3 regions of the Streptomyces sp. NPDC003027 genome follow, and region 2 is predicted to be linked to each of the others. Evidence: riboswitches for the same ligand, from Rfam matches in the RefSeq annotation. Region 2 holds a riboswitch; each other region holds the start of a gene.
What was found. Region 2 has a riboswitch for cobalamin ahead of ACWDX6_RS17845 (ribonucleoside-diphosphate reductase subunit alpha). Riboswitches for the same ligand answer to the same signal wherever they lie in the genome.
Positions count from the first base shown of each region.

Region 1: another riboswitch for cobalamin. It lies ahead of cobN (cobaltochelatase subunit CobN); the one in region 2 lies ahead of ACWDX6_RS17845 (ribonucleoside-diphosphate reductase subunit alpha).
Region 3: another riboswitch for cobalamin. It lies ahead of ACWDX6_RS25855 (energy-coupling factor ABC transporter permease); the one in region 2 lies ahead of ACWDX6_RS17845 (ribonucleoside-diphosphate reductase subunit alpha).

Region 1 covers NZ_JBSFTU010000006.1:150,931-155,513, forward strand. Annotated here, with positions in the region: gene cobJ (precorrin-3B C(17)-methyltransferase) at 1-1,037, opposite strand, end outside; gene ACWDX6_RS07440 (precorrin-8X methylmutase) at 1,085-1,720, opposite strand; gene ACWDX6_RS07445 (cobalamin biosynthesis protein CobG) at 1,735-2,997, opposite strand; cobalamin riboswitch at 3,063-3,200, shown strand; gene cobN (cobaltochelatase subunit CobN) at 3,239-4,583, shown strand, end outside.
Region 2 covers NZ_JBSFTU010000022.1:76,956-81,538, reverse strand. Annotated here, with positions in the region: gene ACWDX6_RS17855 (carbon starvation CstA family protein) at 1-1,589, shown strand, start outside; gene ACWDX6_RS17850 (YbdD/YjiX family protein) at 1,586-1,801, shown strand; cobalamin riboswitch at 1,991-2,113, shown strand; gene ACWDX6_RS17845 (ribonucleoside-diphosphate reductase subunit alpha) at 2,244-4,583, shown strand, end outside.
Region 3 covers NZ_JBSFTU010000045.1:27,616-32,198, forward strand. Annotated here, with positions in the region: gene dhaK (dihydroxyacetone kinase subunit DhaK) at 206-1,198, shown strand; gene dhaL (dihydroxyacetone kinase subunit DhaL) at 1,207-1,836, shown strand; gene ACWDX6_RS25850 (PTS-dependent dihydroxyacetone kinase phosphotransferase subunit DhaM) at 1,833-2,237, shown strand; cobalamin riboswitch at 2,311-2,518, shown strand; gene ACWDX6_RS25855 (energy-coupling factor ABC transporter permease) at 2,548-3,249, shown strand; gene ACWDX6_RS25860 (energy-coupling factor ABC transporter substrate-binding protein) at 3,255-3,629, shown strand; gene cbiQ (cobalt ECF transporter T component CbiQ) at 3,636-4,385, shown strand; gene ACWDX6_RS25870 (ATP-binding cassette domain-containing protein) at 4,382-4,583, shown strand, end outside.

The DNA.
Region 1 (4,583 bases), on a different contig from region 2:
GCGTTGGCCGCGGTGACACCGGGCAGGACGCGCACGGGCACGTCCGCGTACGCCGGATCGGACGCCACCTCCAGTACCGCCGTCGCCATCGCGAACACCCCCGGGTCGCCGCCCGAGACGACCGCGACCCGCCGGCCGCGCCGCGCCAGGTCCAGGGCGAACTCGGCCCGCTCGGACTCCACCTTGTTGTCGGAGCCGTGCCGCCGCTGGCCGGGTCGCAGGGCCGGCACCCGGTCGAGGTAGGTGGTGTAGCCGACCAGGTCGTCGGCGTTGACCAGGGCGCCGCGCGACTCCGGCGTCAGCCAGGGCGCGCCCGCCGGTCCGGTGCCGACGACGACGACCTCGCCCCGCTCCCGTACGGGGGGCTGCTGGTCGATACGGGAGGGCAGCACGGCCACCGAGAAGTACGGGACGGACTCCGGGTCGACCTCGGACAGGGCCTCCGTACGCTCGCCCGCCATGAACGCCCGCTCCACATAGCGCGCGTCCTCGAGACGGCCCGCCCGCTCCAGGGCGCGCCGCACGGCCGGGAACGTCCGGCCCAGCTTCATCACGACCGCCGAGTCCGTACCCGCGAGCCGGGCCGTCAGCTCGTCCTCCGGCAGCGTGCCGGGGATGATCGTCAGGACCTCCTCGGCCTCGCACAGCGGCTCGCCGAGCCGCGCGGCGGCCGCGCTGACGGAGGTGACACCGGGGATGACGGTGGTGTCGTAGCGGTGTGCCAGACGCTTGTGCATGTGCTGGTACGAGCCGTAGAAGAGTGGGTCGCCCTCGGCGAGGACGGCGACCGTGCGGCCCGCGTCCAGGTGGGCGGCGAGCCGCGCCGACGCCTCCTCGTAGAAGTCGTCGAGCGCGCCGCGGTAGCCGCCGGGGTGGTCGGTCGTCTCCACCGTGAGCGGGTACATCAGCCGCTCCTCGATGTGGTCCTCGCGAATGTGCTCCGCCGCGATGGACCGGGCGATGGACCGGCCGTGCCGGGCCGAGTGGTACGCGATCACGTCCGCTGCGGCGATGGCCTTCACCGCCGCCACCGTCATCAGGTTCGGGTCGCCGGGCCCGAGGCCCACGCCGTACAGCTTTCCGGTCACTGCTGGATCTCCGCTTCGTGAGCGATCGCGTTGATCGCGGCGGCCGCCATCGCGCTGCCGCCGCGCCGGCCCCGTACGACGAGGTGGTCGAGGCCGAGCTCCTGGGCGGCGAGGGCGTCCTTGGACTCGGCGGCGCCGATGAAGCCGACCGGTATGCCGAGGACGGCCGCGGGGCGGGGGGCGCCCTTGGCGATCATCTCCAGGAGGTGGAAGAGGGCGGTGGGGGCGTTGCCGATGGCGACGACGGAGCCTTCGAGGCGGTCGCGCCAGAGTTCGAGGGCGGCGGCGCTGCGGGTGGTGCCGAGCTCGGCGGCGAGCGCGGGCACGGAGGGGTCGGAGAGGGTGCAGATCACCTCGTTGTCGGCGGGCAGCCGCTTACGGGTCACGCCGCTGGCGACCATCTGCGCGTCGCAGAGGATCGGTGCCCCGGCGCGCAGGGCGGCGCGGGCGCGGGAGACGACCTGCGGCGAGTAGGCGATATCGCGTACGAGGTCGGTCATGCCGCAGGCGTGGATCATGCGGACCGCGACCTGGGCGACATCGGCGGGCAGACCCGCGAGGTCCGCCTCGGCGCGGATCGTGGCAAAGGACTGGCGGTAGATCTCCGCGCCGTCCTTCTCGTAGGCGAACATCGTGTCGTTCTCGCTCATCTCGTTGTGCGGGCGGTGGTGCGGGCCGTTGCGACTGCTTCGGTGAGGCGTGTACGGGGCGTGGGGACGCCGTCGACCAGGTAGGCGCCCTCGGCGGTCGCGACGACGTCCACCCAGGTGCCGTGGGGGCCCTGGGGGTGGCCGCAGCGGCGGGCGCACCCGGAGAAGTGGACGGGGAGGCCGCGGGAGCGCCCGGGTACGGCGTCGGCGCGGACGTCGGCCAGGGACTTGGCGCAGCCGGGGCGTCCGGTGCAGGCGCCCACCCCGGCCCAGGGGGAGTCGGGGTCCGTGATCAGCCCGTACGCGTCGAGCTCGCGCAGCCGCCGCGCTGCGGCCGGCCGGTCCGGGAAGCCGGTGACGACGGCGCCGCGCCAGGGGGTGAGCCGTACCTCTCCGCCGGTGGCGGCCAGGGCCCGCAGCTGTTCGGCCGTCAGCCGGCCGAGGGGCGCGAGGACGGAGACGGCGCTCTCGCCGAGCACTCCGGGGGCGGGGGGTTCCCCGTGCGGGAGTTCTGGTGCCGGTACGGGTTCCGCCGCGATCCCGGCCCGGGCGAGCGCCCCCGCCAGGTCCGGCTCGTGCCCCTCGGGCAGCTCACGGACCCGCCAGGCGCCGTTCCCCGCGGCTCGGGCGGCGGCCAGGAAGGCCTCCGCGGCGGTGAGCGCGGCGCCGGGCGCGTCCGCGGCGCCCAGCTGGAAGACCTGGTCGCCGACCCGGAGCCGTACCGTCGGCCCTTCTGCGATCAAGGTCACATCTCCGCCGAGCCCGGCCACATCCCCGCGCCCGTCGTCCAGGACGAAGAGGAAACGGCCAGAAAGGGCTGCCGTCCCTTCCCGGGCGCACAGCAGCGCGTCGAGTTCGCGGGCCCACAACTGCACGTCACCGCAGCCGAGTCCGTCCAACCCGGCCGCCGGTGAGGCCACCACGTTCCGGACGCGTTCATGGGTCGGGGACGGCAGCAGACCGGCTGGTGCCAGCAGCTCCGCCAGCTCCGCGCCGCAGCTCTCTCCGAGGCCCCGCAGCTCCACGTTTCCCCGGGAGGTGACACTGACCCGTCCGTCGCCCAGAACCTCTGCCGCGGTGGCCAGAACCTCGACCTGACGTGTCGTCAACAAGCCTGCGGGCACGCGCAGTCGGGCCAGGCGGCCGTCGTCGGCGGGGTGCAGCCGTAGCGCCCCGGGGCAGGCGTCGCCACGGTCCCGTATGACGGATTCGCCCGGGTTGGGCGGGGTGGGTGGGGTGGGCGGCATGGCGGCGAGCATACCCACGGGAATCCTCGCGACCACCGGCTGTGATCCGGCCAACCCCCCAGCCCGGCGGGGGCAGGATCTACTATGCACAACGGCATGGGGTCCCAGGGCCCCGGGGAGGAAGCCCGGTGAGAATCCGGCGCGGTCCCGCCACTGTGAGCCAGGTCGCACCAGCGTCCCGGTGAGTCAGGAACTCCCGCCGTCCACACGACCACCCGGGGCGCGGACAACCCCGAGGAAGGCCTGCGCTCGCATGCGAATTCTGTTGCTGTCGCACTCCGACACCGACCTGCTCAGCGCCCGCGCGGCCGGCGGCCCGGTGGCGTACCGGTTCGCCAACCCCTCGCGCCTCGCGCTCGACGACCTCCCCGGTCTCCTGGACGGTGCGGACCTCGTCGTCGTACGCCTCCTCGGCGGCCTGCGGGCCTGGGAGGACGGGCTCCAGACGCTGCGCGCCGCCGGCAAGCCGCTGGTCGTGCTCTCCGGCGAACAGGCCCCGGACGCGCAGCTCATGGAGACCTCCACGGTCCCGATCGGCGTCGCCACCGAGGCTCACGCCTATCTCGCGCACGGCGGGCCCGGCAACCTGGAGCAGCTCGCCCGGTTCCTCGCCGACACCGTGCTGCTCACCGGCCACGGCTTCGAGGCCCCGGCCCCGGCCCCCACCTGGGGTCCGCTGGAGCGCACCCCCCGGAGGACCGACGGCCCGACCGTCGCGGTGCTCTACTACCGCGCCCACCACATGAGCGGGAACACCGCCTTCGTCGGCACCCTCTGCGACGCCGTCGAGGACGCCGGAGCCCAGGCCCTGCCGCTCTACGTGGCCTCCCTGCGCGCCCCCGAACCCGAACTGCTGGCGCGGCTGCGCGGCGTCGACGCGATCGTCACCACCGTCCTGGCCGCCGGCGGCACCAAGCCCGCCGAGGCCCAGGCCGGCGGCGACGAGGAGGCGTGGGACGCGGGCGCGCTCGCCGCCCTCGACGTACCGATCCTGCAGGCGCTCTGCCTCACCGGTTCACGTACGGCCTGGGAGGAGAACGACGAGGGTCTCTCCCCGCTCGACGCCGCCAGCCAGGTCGCCGTCCCCGAGTTCGACGGCCGGCTCATCACCGTCCCGTTCTCCTTCAAGGAGATCGACGAGGACGGGCTCCCGGCCTACGTCGCCGACGCCGAGCGCGCGGCCCGCGTCGCCGGGATCGCCGTCCGCCACGCCCGCCTGCGGCACATCCCGAACGCCGAGAAGCGTCTGGCCCTGGTCCTCTCCGCGTACCCGACGAAGCACTCCCGGATCGGAAACGCCGTCGGCCTCGACACCCCCGCCTCCGCCGTGGCGCTGCTGCGCCGGCTGCGGGAGGAGGGCTACGACTTCGGGCCCGAGGACGAGATCCCCGGCCTGGTCTCCGGCGACGGCGACGAGCTGATCTACGCGCTCATCGAGGCCGGCGGCCACGACCAGGACTGGCTCACCGAGGAGCAGCTGGCCCGCAACCCCGTCCGTATCCCGGCCGCCGACTACAAGCGCTGGTACGCGACGCTGCCGGAGGAGCTCCGCGAGCAGGTCGAGGAGCACTGGGGGCCGCCGCCGGGCGAGATGTTCC
Region 2 (4,583 bases):
TGCTGATGGGCGTCTATCTGCGCGTCCTGCGCCCGGGCCGGGTCACCGAGGTCTCGGTCATCGGCGTGGCGCTGCTGCTGCTCGCCATCGTCGCGGGCGGCTGGGTCGCCGAGTCGTCCTGGGCCGACACCTTCACGCTCGAACCGGGCACCCTGGTCATCTGGATGATCGTGTACGGCTTCCTGGCCTCCGTGCTCCCGGTCTGGATGCTGCTCGCGCCGCGCGACTACCTGTCGACCTTCATGAAGGTCGGCACCATCGTGTTCCTCGCGCTCGGCGTGGTCATCGCCCTGCCGACCATGAAGATGGACGCCGTCACGGACTTCGCGACGCGCGGCGACGGTCCCGTCTTCGCCGGCTCGATGTTCCCGTTCGTCTTCATCACCATCGCCTGCGGCGCGCTCTCCGGCTTCCACTCCCTGGTCTCCTCGGGCACCACCCCGAAGATGATCCAGAAGGAGACGCAGGTCCGGATGATCGGCTACGGGGCCATGCTCACCGAGTCGTTCGTCGCCATCATGGCGATGATCACCGCGTGCATCATCGACCCGGGTCTGTACTTCGCCATCAACTCCCCCGCCGGAGTCGTCGGCACCACGGTCCAGTCCGCCTCCGAGGCCGTCGCGAACCTGGGCTTCACGATCACCCCCGAGGCACTGGCCCAGGCGGCCAAGGACGTCGAGGAGGCGAGCCTGCTCTCGCGTACCGGCGGCGCGCCGACCTTCGCCCTCGGCATGTCGGAGATCTTCTCCGCTGTCATCGGCGGTACCGCGATGAAGGCCTTCTGGTACCACTTCGCGATCATGTTCGAGGCGCTGTTCATCCTGACGACCGTGGACGCGGGAACCCGCGTCGGCCGGTTCATGCTCCAGGACATGCTGGGCAACGTCTACAAGCCGTTCCGCCAGGTCAGCTGGAAGCCGGGCGTCTGGTTCGCCAGCGCGGTGGTCGTCGGCGGCTGGGGCTACTTCCTCTGGGTCGGCGTGCACGACCCGCTGGGCGGCATCAACCAGCTCTTCCCGCTGTTCGGCATCGCCAACCAGCTGCTCGCCGCCGTGGCGCTGGCCGTCTGCACCACGCTGCTCATCAAGTCCGGCCGCCTGAAGTGGGCCTGGGTCACCGGCGTCCCGCTCGCCTGGGACGTCGCCGTCACCCTGACCGCGAGCTGGCAGAAGATCTTCTCCGAGGACCCGCGGGTCGGCTTCTTCGCCCAGCGGGACAAGTACCAGGCGGGCATCGACGCCGACAAGGTGCTCCCGCCCGCCAAGTCGATCGACGACATGCACACCGTCGTCACCAACTCCACCGTGGACGGCGTGCTGTCCGCGCTGTTCGCGATCCTCATCATCGTGGTGATCGCCGACGCGGGCCGGGTCTGCTTCAAGGCGATCAGGAACCCGGAGGGCGTCCGGCTCTCCGAGGCGCCCCACACCGAGTCCAAGCTCGTCGCGCCCGCCGGCATGTTCCCCACGAAGGAGGAGAAGGCGGAGCTGGTGGCCGCCGGACTCGGCGCCGGAGGCGGCATGCGCGAGGAGACCGCGCCGGGCGAGCCGCGGAGTGACGTGCCGACCGGGACCGGATCCGCATGAGCACGGCGAACACGGTCCGCCACCTGCGGCGCGCGGTGCGCGCGATCCGCTGGTACGTGCGCGAGCTCTCCGGCGAGGCCGTCTACGACCGGTACGTCGCCCACGCCCGAAGCTGCGACCCGGACGCCGAGGTGATGACCCGGCGGGAGTTCGAGCGCAGCCGCACCGACGCGCGGGAGGCCGATCCGCGCGAGGGGTTCCGCTGCTGCTGAGCCCTCACCGGCCGTCCGACGGGCCGCCGCCCTCCCCCTCCCGGGAAGGCGGCGGCCCGCTGCGTCAGACCCCCGGCGAACTCACCGCGCTTCCCTCCCCCGATGACAAACGCCTCTGCTTCGGCGAAGAGCTCTGACACCCAACGGCACTACATGTGGGGGGTGCTTCAAGGAGCGCCCCCCACATGTATGCTCATGCTCGCTGTCGCCGCAGGGGAATCCGGTGGAAATCCGGAACTGTCCCGCAACGGTGTGTTGGCGTGCTTTTGCGCTCCTACGAGTCCGAACACCTGCCGACAGTGCGCCCGGTCCGTCCGTTCCGGGTGCCAGAGTCGTCCGGGCCTCGCGGAGTGGGCCGGTGGACACGGAGCGCGCCCGCGTACGGGTGCGCGTGCCGTCCGCCTCCCCGTCGCCCCCCGGGCCGAGCGAGGGAGAGCCCCACGTGACCATCGCGCCAGCCGATCCGGCCGCGGCGATCGAGAGCGACGGACCCGGGACGCTACTGCTCCGGACCCTGACCGACCTCACCGCCGACCTTCCCGACACCGACCCGGGCAAGGTCGCCGCCGCCGCGCTGCGCGGCCGCAACGCCGCCTCGGACGAGGCGGAGCTGCGGGAGCTGGCCACCGAGGCGGCCGCCGGCCTGATCGCCGAGGACCCGGCCTACTCCCGGCTCGCGGCCCGGCTGCTGACCCGGACCATCGCGGAGGAGGCGGCCGGGCAGGGTGCGGTGGCGTTCTCGGCGTCGGTGGCGGTGGGGCACCGGGAGGGTCTGATCGCGGACCGTACGGCCGCGTTCGTGACCGCCCACGCGGACCGGATGGACGCGCTGATCGACCCGGCCGCCGACGACCGGTTCGGCTACTTCGGGCTGCGGACGCTGTACTCGCGCTATCTGCTCCGGCACCCGATCACCCGCAAGGTGATCGAGACGCCCCAGCACTTCATGCTGCGGGTCGCGGCCGGGCTCGCCGAGGACGATTCCGTACGCGCGCTGGACGAGGTCGCGGCGCTGTACGGGCTGATGAGCCGGCTGGACTACCTCCCCTCCTCCCCCACCCTGTTCAACTCCGGCACCCGCCACCCGCAGATGTCGTCCTGCTATCTGCTGGACTCGCCGCTGGACGAGCTGGACTCCATCTACGACCGCTACCACCAGGTCGCGCGGCTGTCGAAGCACGCGGGCGGCATCGGTCTTTCGTACTCCCGCATCCGGGCCCGCGGTTCGCTGATCCGCGGCACCAACGGCCACTCCAACGGCATCGTGCCGTTCCTGAAGACGCTGGACGCCTCCGTCGCCGCCGTGAACCAGGGCGGGCGGCGCAAGGGCGCGGCCGCCGTCTACCTGGAGACGTGGCACGCGGACATCGAGGAGTTCCTGGAGCTGCGCGACAACACCGGTGAGGACCAGCGGCGTACGCACAACCTCAACCTGGCGCACTGGATCCCGGACGAGTTCATGCGCCGGGTGAACGCCGACGCCGAGTGGTCGCTGTTCTCCCCCGCCGACGTGCCCGAACTGGTCGACCTGTGGGGCGACGAGTTCGACGCCGCCTACCGCGCCGCCGAGTCCAGGGGCCTGGCCCGCAAGACCATGCCGGCCCGGGACCTGTACGGCCGGATGATGCGCACGCTGGCCCAGACCGGCAACGGCTGGATGACCTTCAAGGACGCCTCGAACCGGACCGCGAACCAGACGGCGGAGCCGGGCCACACGGTCCACTCCTCCAACCTCTGCACGGAGATCCTGGAGGTGACGGACGACGGCGAGACGGCCGTGTGCAACCTCGGTTCGGTCAACCTGGGCGCCTTCGTGACCGGCGGTGACATCGACTGGGAGCGGCTCGACGCGACCGTCCGTACGGCCGTCACCTTCCTCGACCGGGTCGTGGACATCAACTTCTACCCGACCGAGCAGGCCGGGCGCTCCAACGCCCGCTGGCGGCCGGTGGGCCTGGGCGCGATGGGGCTCCAGGACGTCTTCTTCCAGCTGAAGCTGCCCTTCGACTCGCCCGCGGCGCGCGCCCTGTCGACGCGGATCGCCGAGCGGATCATGCTCGCCGCGTACGAGGCCTCCGCCGACCTCGCCGAGCGCAACGGCCCCCTCCCGGCCTGGGAGAAGACCCGCACCGCCCGGGGCGTCCTGCACCCCGACCACTACGACGTGGAGCTGAACTGGCCCGAGCGCTGGGCCGCCCTGCGCGAGCGGATCGCCACGGTCGGCATGCGCAACAGCCTTCTGCTCGCCATCGCTCCGACCGCGACGATCGCCTCGATCGCGGGCGTGTACGAGTGCATCGAGCCGCAGGTCTCCAACCTCTTCAAGCGCGAGACGCTGTCGGGTGAGTTCCTCCAGGTCAACTCCTATCTGGTGGACGAGCTGAAGCGGCTCGGCGTGTGGGACGCGCAGACCCGTGAGGCGCTGCGCGAGTCCAACGGCTCGGTGGCCGGCTTCACCTGGGTCCCGGCCGAGGTGCGCGAGCTGTACCGCACGGCGTGGGAGATCCCGCAGCGCGGCCTGATCGACATGGCGGCGGCCCGCACCCCCTTCCTGGACCAGTCGCAGTCCCTGAACCTGTTCCTGGAGACGCCGACGATCGGCAAGCTGTCGTCGATGTACGCGTACGCCTGGAAGCAGGGTCTGAAGACGACGTACTACCTGCGCTCGCGCCCGGCGACCCGGATCGCCCGCGCGGCCCAGGCCGCCACCCCGATTCCCGTACAGGCGACCCCGGAAGACGCCGTCGCCTGCTCCCTCGAAAACCCCGAGTCCTGCGAGGCC
Region 3 (4,583 bases), on a different contig from region 2:
CGGGGACGGGCGGGGCGGACCCGGCGGCAGCGAGGCCGATCGGGATCTCAAGCACTGACGGCCCGGATGTGCCGACCGACGCGACCTTCGGCGCCGCAAGGTCGATACTGCCCACACACGGATCGCCCAGACCGACGAGCGCACACCCCATCCGACCTGGTGACGCAGGTCGGACACCTGCCTGCCGGCCTACCAGGAGGTACCGATGAGAATGCTGATCAACGTCCCGGAGACCGTGGTCGCCGACGCGCTGCGCGGCATGGCCGCCGCTCATCCCGAGCTCACCGTGGATGTCGAGAACCGTGTCGTGCTGCGGCGGGACGCGCCCGTCGCCGGGAAGGTGGCGCTGGTGTCCGGGGGCGGGTCCGGGCACGAGCCGTTGCACGCAGGGTTCGTGGGGCGGGGCATGCTCGCCGCGGCGTGCCCCGGCGAGGTGTTCACCTCGCCCGTGCCGGATCAGATGGTGCGGGCGGCCGCCGCGGTGGACAGCGGGGCCGGTGTGCTGTTCGTCGTCAAGAACTACACCGGGGACGTGCTCAACTTCGAGATGGCGGCCGAGCTCGCCGAGGACGAGGGCGTCCAGGTCGCCAAGGTCCTGGTCGACGACGACGTGGCCGTGACGGACAGCCTCCACACCGCCGGGCGGCGAGGGACGGGGGCCACGCTCTTCGTGGAGAAGATCGCGGGGGCCGCCGCCGAGGAGGGCGCCCCGCTGGAGCGAGTGGAGGCGATCGCCCGGCGGGTGAACGAGCGGTCGCGGTCCTTCGGCGTCGCGCTGAGCGCCTGCAGCACGCCCGCCAAGGGCAGTCCCACCTTCGACCTGCCCGAGGGCGAGCTGGAGTTGGGGATCGGGATCCACGGCGAGCCGGGGCGCGAGCGGCGCGCGATGATGACCTCGCGGGAGATCGCGGACTTCGCCGTCGATGCCGTACTGGACGACCTGCGGCCGTCCGGCCCGGTCCTGGCGCTGGTCAACGGCATGGGCGCCACCCCGCTGCTCGAACTGTACGGGTTCAACGCCGAGGTGCAGCGCGTGCTGAAGGAGCGCGGGATCCCGGTCGCCCGCACCCTGGTCGGGAACTATGTGACCTCCCTCGACATGGCCGGCTGTTCGGTCACGCTCTGTGAGGCCGATGAGGAACTGCTACGCCTGTGGGACGCGCCCGTGCAGACGCCCGCCCTCCGCTGGGGCCGGTGAGAAGGAGAGTGACCGAAGTGACCGAGACGAACGAGCCGGGCCAGTTCGACGCCGCGTTCTTCCAGCGCTGGCTGAGCGTCGCCGCTTCCGCCGTCGACCGTGAGGCCGACCGTCTCACCGAGCTCGACTCGGCGATCGGCGACGCCGACCACGGCTCCAATCTGAAGCGGGGGTTCGCCGCCGTGACGGACGTCCTGGCGAAGGAGCCGCCCCCCACCCCGGGGGCCGTACTCACCACCGCAGGACGGCAGTTGATCTCCACCGTCGGGGGTGCCTCCGGTCCGCTGTACGGGACGCTCCTGCGCCGCACCGGCAAGGCGCTCGGCGACGCCGGGACCGTGACCCGCGAGGCGTTCGCCGACGCGCTGGCCACCGGGGTCGCCGCCGTCGCCCAGCTCGGCGGGGCCCAGGTCGGCGACAAGACGATGCTGGACGCGCTCGTCCCGGCGGCCGAGGCGCTGCGCGAGTCCTTCGCGGCGGCCCGGACGGCGGCCGAGGAGGGCGCGCTGGCGACCGTACCGCTCCAGGCCCGCAAGGGCAGGGCCAGCTATCTGGGCGAACGGTCGATCGGGCACCAGGACCCCGGGGCCACCTCGTCCGCGCTGCTGATCGCCGCCCTCGCGGAGGTGGCCGGATGAGCGGGCGGGTCGGCATCGTTCTCGTCTCGCACAGCGCCGCCGTCGCCGCGGCCGTGGCCGAACTCGCCCAGGGCCTCTCGGGCGGCGGCCCCACCGCACCGATCCGGCCCGCCGGCGGCACCCCGGACGGCGGACTCGGCACCAGCTCCGACCTGATCGCCGAGGCGGCGAGGGCGGTCGACCGGGGCGCCGGTGTGGCCCTCCTCGTCGATCTGGGCAGCGCCGTGCTGACCGTCAAGGCGCTCCTCGCCGAGGGCGACGAGCTGCCCGAGGGGGCGCGGCTCGTGGACGCGCCCTTCGTCGAGGGCGCGATCGCCGCCCTCGTCACGGCGACGGCGGGCGGGGACCTGGACGCCGTGGAGGCCGCGGCCGCGGAGGCGTACACGTACCGGAAGGGGTGAGCGGGCGGGAGGCGGGCACCCGTCACGGGCCGTACCGGGAGCCGACCGTGTTGTGATGTACCTGGTCAACGCACTAGTGTCGCAGGGCCTTGGTGTACGGGAAACCGGTGCAGTACCGGTGCGGCCCTCGCCACTGTGATCGGGAGGTCCGGCTCCACCCCCTTGGGGACAACCCCCAGGGGAGCCACTGCACCGCCGCGGGAGACCGTCGTGGTGTGGGAAGGCGGAGTCCGGGCGGCATGACCGTCAGCCAGGAGACCGGCCAAGGTGCGTTGTCCATCCACGAGGTGCTGGAGAGGGTCTCCCAACCATGCATATCGCCGAGGGCTATCTGCCCCCTGTGCACGCGGCCGCCTGGGCCGTCGCGTCCGCCCCGTTCGTCGTCCACGGTGTCCGTGCCCTGACCCGTGAGGTCAAGGCCCATCCCGAATCCACTCTGCTGCTGGGCGCCTCGGGCGCCTTCACCTTCGTCCTGTCCGCGCTCAAGATTCCGTCGGTGACGGGCAGTTGCTCCCACCCCACCGGAACGGGCCTCGGGGCGATCCTGTTCCGGCCGCCCGTGATGGCGGTCCTCGGCACGATCACGCTGCTCTTCCAGGCGCTGCTCCTGGCGCACGGCGGGCTCACCACCCTCGGCGCCAACGTCTTCTCGATGGCCGTCGTCGGCCCGTGGGCGGGGTACGGGGCGTACCGGCTGCTGCGCCGCTTCGACGTGCCGCTGATGGTGAGCGTGTTCTTCGGCGCGTTCGTCGCCGACCTGTCCACCTACTGCGTCACCAGCGTGCAGCTGGCGGTCGCGTTCCCCGACCCCGGCAGCGGTGTGCTCGGCGCGCTGGCGAAGTTCGGCGGGATCTTCGCCGTCACGCAGCTGCCGCTCGCGGTGAGCGAGGGTCTGCTGACGGTGCTCGTGATGCGTCTGCTGACGCAGTCGAGCAAGGGGGATCTGACCCGGCTCGGGGTGCTGCTTCCCGGTGCCCGGAAGAGCGAGACCACGGAGGCGGTGGCCCGATGAGCCGGATGAGCAGGAACACGAAGATCAACGCCCTGCTGCTGCTCGCCGTCGCCGCGCTGGCGGTGCTGCCGCTGGTCCTGGGGCTCGGCGACCACAAGGAGGAGCCGTTCGCGGGGGCCGACGCCGAGGCGGAGGCCGCGATCACGGAGATCCGGCCCGACTACGAGCCGTGGTTCAGCCCGCTGTACGAGCCTCCGTCCGGCGAGGTCGAGTCGGCACTGTTCGCGCTCCAGGCGGCCATCGGCGCCGGTGTCCTCGCGTACTACTTCGGTCTGCGGCGCGGACGTCGCCAGGGCGAGGAGCGCGCACTGGCCGCGGCGGCCGCACCGGTCGCCACGGACGCCCCGAAGGTGACGCGCGCCGCCACGGGCGACGAGTAACCGCCGATGCTGCCGATCGACGCGGCGGCGCACAGCAGTCGCTGGCGCCGCCGTCACCCGTGCGAGAAGGCCGCGCTGGGCTTCGGCCTGACGCTGTGCGCGGTCTGTCTGCCGCCCTGGCCGGGCGCCGTTCTGGTCGCGGCGGCCACCCTCGCGGTGCTGCTCGGTCCCGCCGGAGTGCCCGGACGTCAGCTGTGGCGGGCGTTCCGGATCCCGCTGGGCTTCTGTGTGACGGGGGCGGTGCCGCTGCTGTTCGAGGTGGGAGGGGCGCGCGGCTTCGTCGCCCTGGCGCCGGACGGTCCGTCGCACGCGGGTGAACTGCTGCTGCGCACATCGGCCGCGTCGCTGGGGGTGCTGCTGTTCGCGTTCACCACACCCGTCTCGGACGTGCTGCCCCGGCTCGTACGGGCGGGGGTGCCGGGTCCGGTCGTGGACGTCGCGCTCGTGATGTACCGGATCAGTTTTCTCCTGCTCGACTCCATGGCCAGGATCCGGCAGGCCCAGGCGGCCCGGTTGGGGCTGACGACGCGGGCGGCCACCTGGCGCTCGCTCGCCGGGCTCGGCGCGACGGCGTTCGTGCGCGCCTTCGACCGGGCGCAGCGGTTGCAGACGGGGCTGGCGGGGCGGGGGTACGACGGGACCCTCCGGGTCCTGGTGCCCGGTGCGGCCGTCTCGCGGCGGTTCCTGGCGGCGACGGCCGGGCTGCTGGCCGGCCTCGTCGCTCTCACTCTCGTACTGGAAAGGTCCCTGCCGTGAGTCTTCGTTCCCCTGTCGTGGAACTGGTGAGGGCGGGCTTCGCCTATGAGGACGGGCCCCCCGTCCTCGACGGGATCGACTTCGCCGTGCCGGAGGGGCGGGCGCTTGCGGTGCTCGGGAGGAACGGCAGCGGCAAGACGACACTGCTGCGGCTGCTGAGCGGGGGCCTGCGCTGCGGCAGCGGGGCTCTCCGGCTGG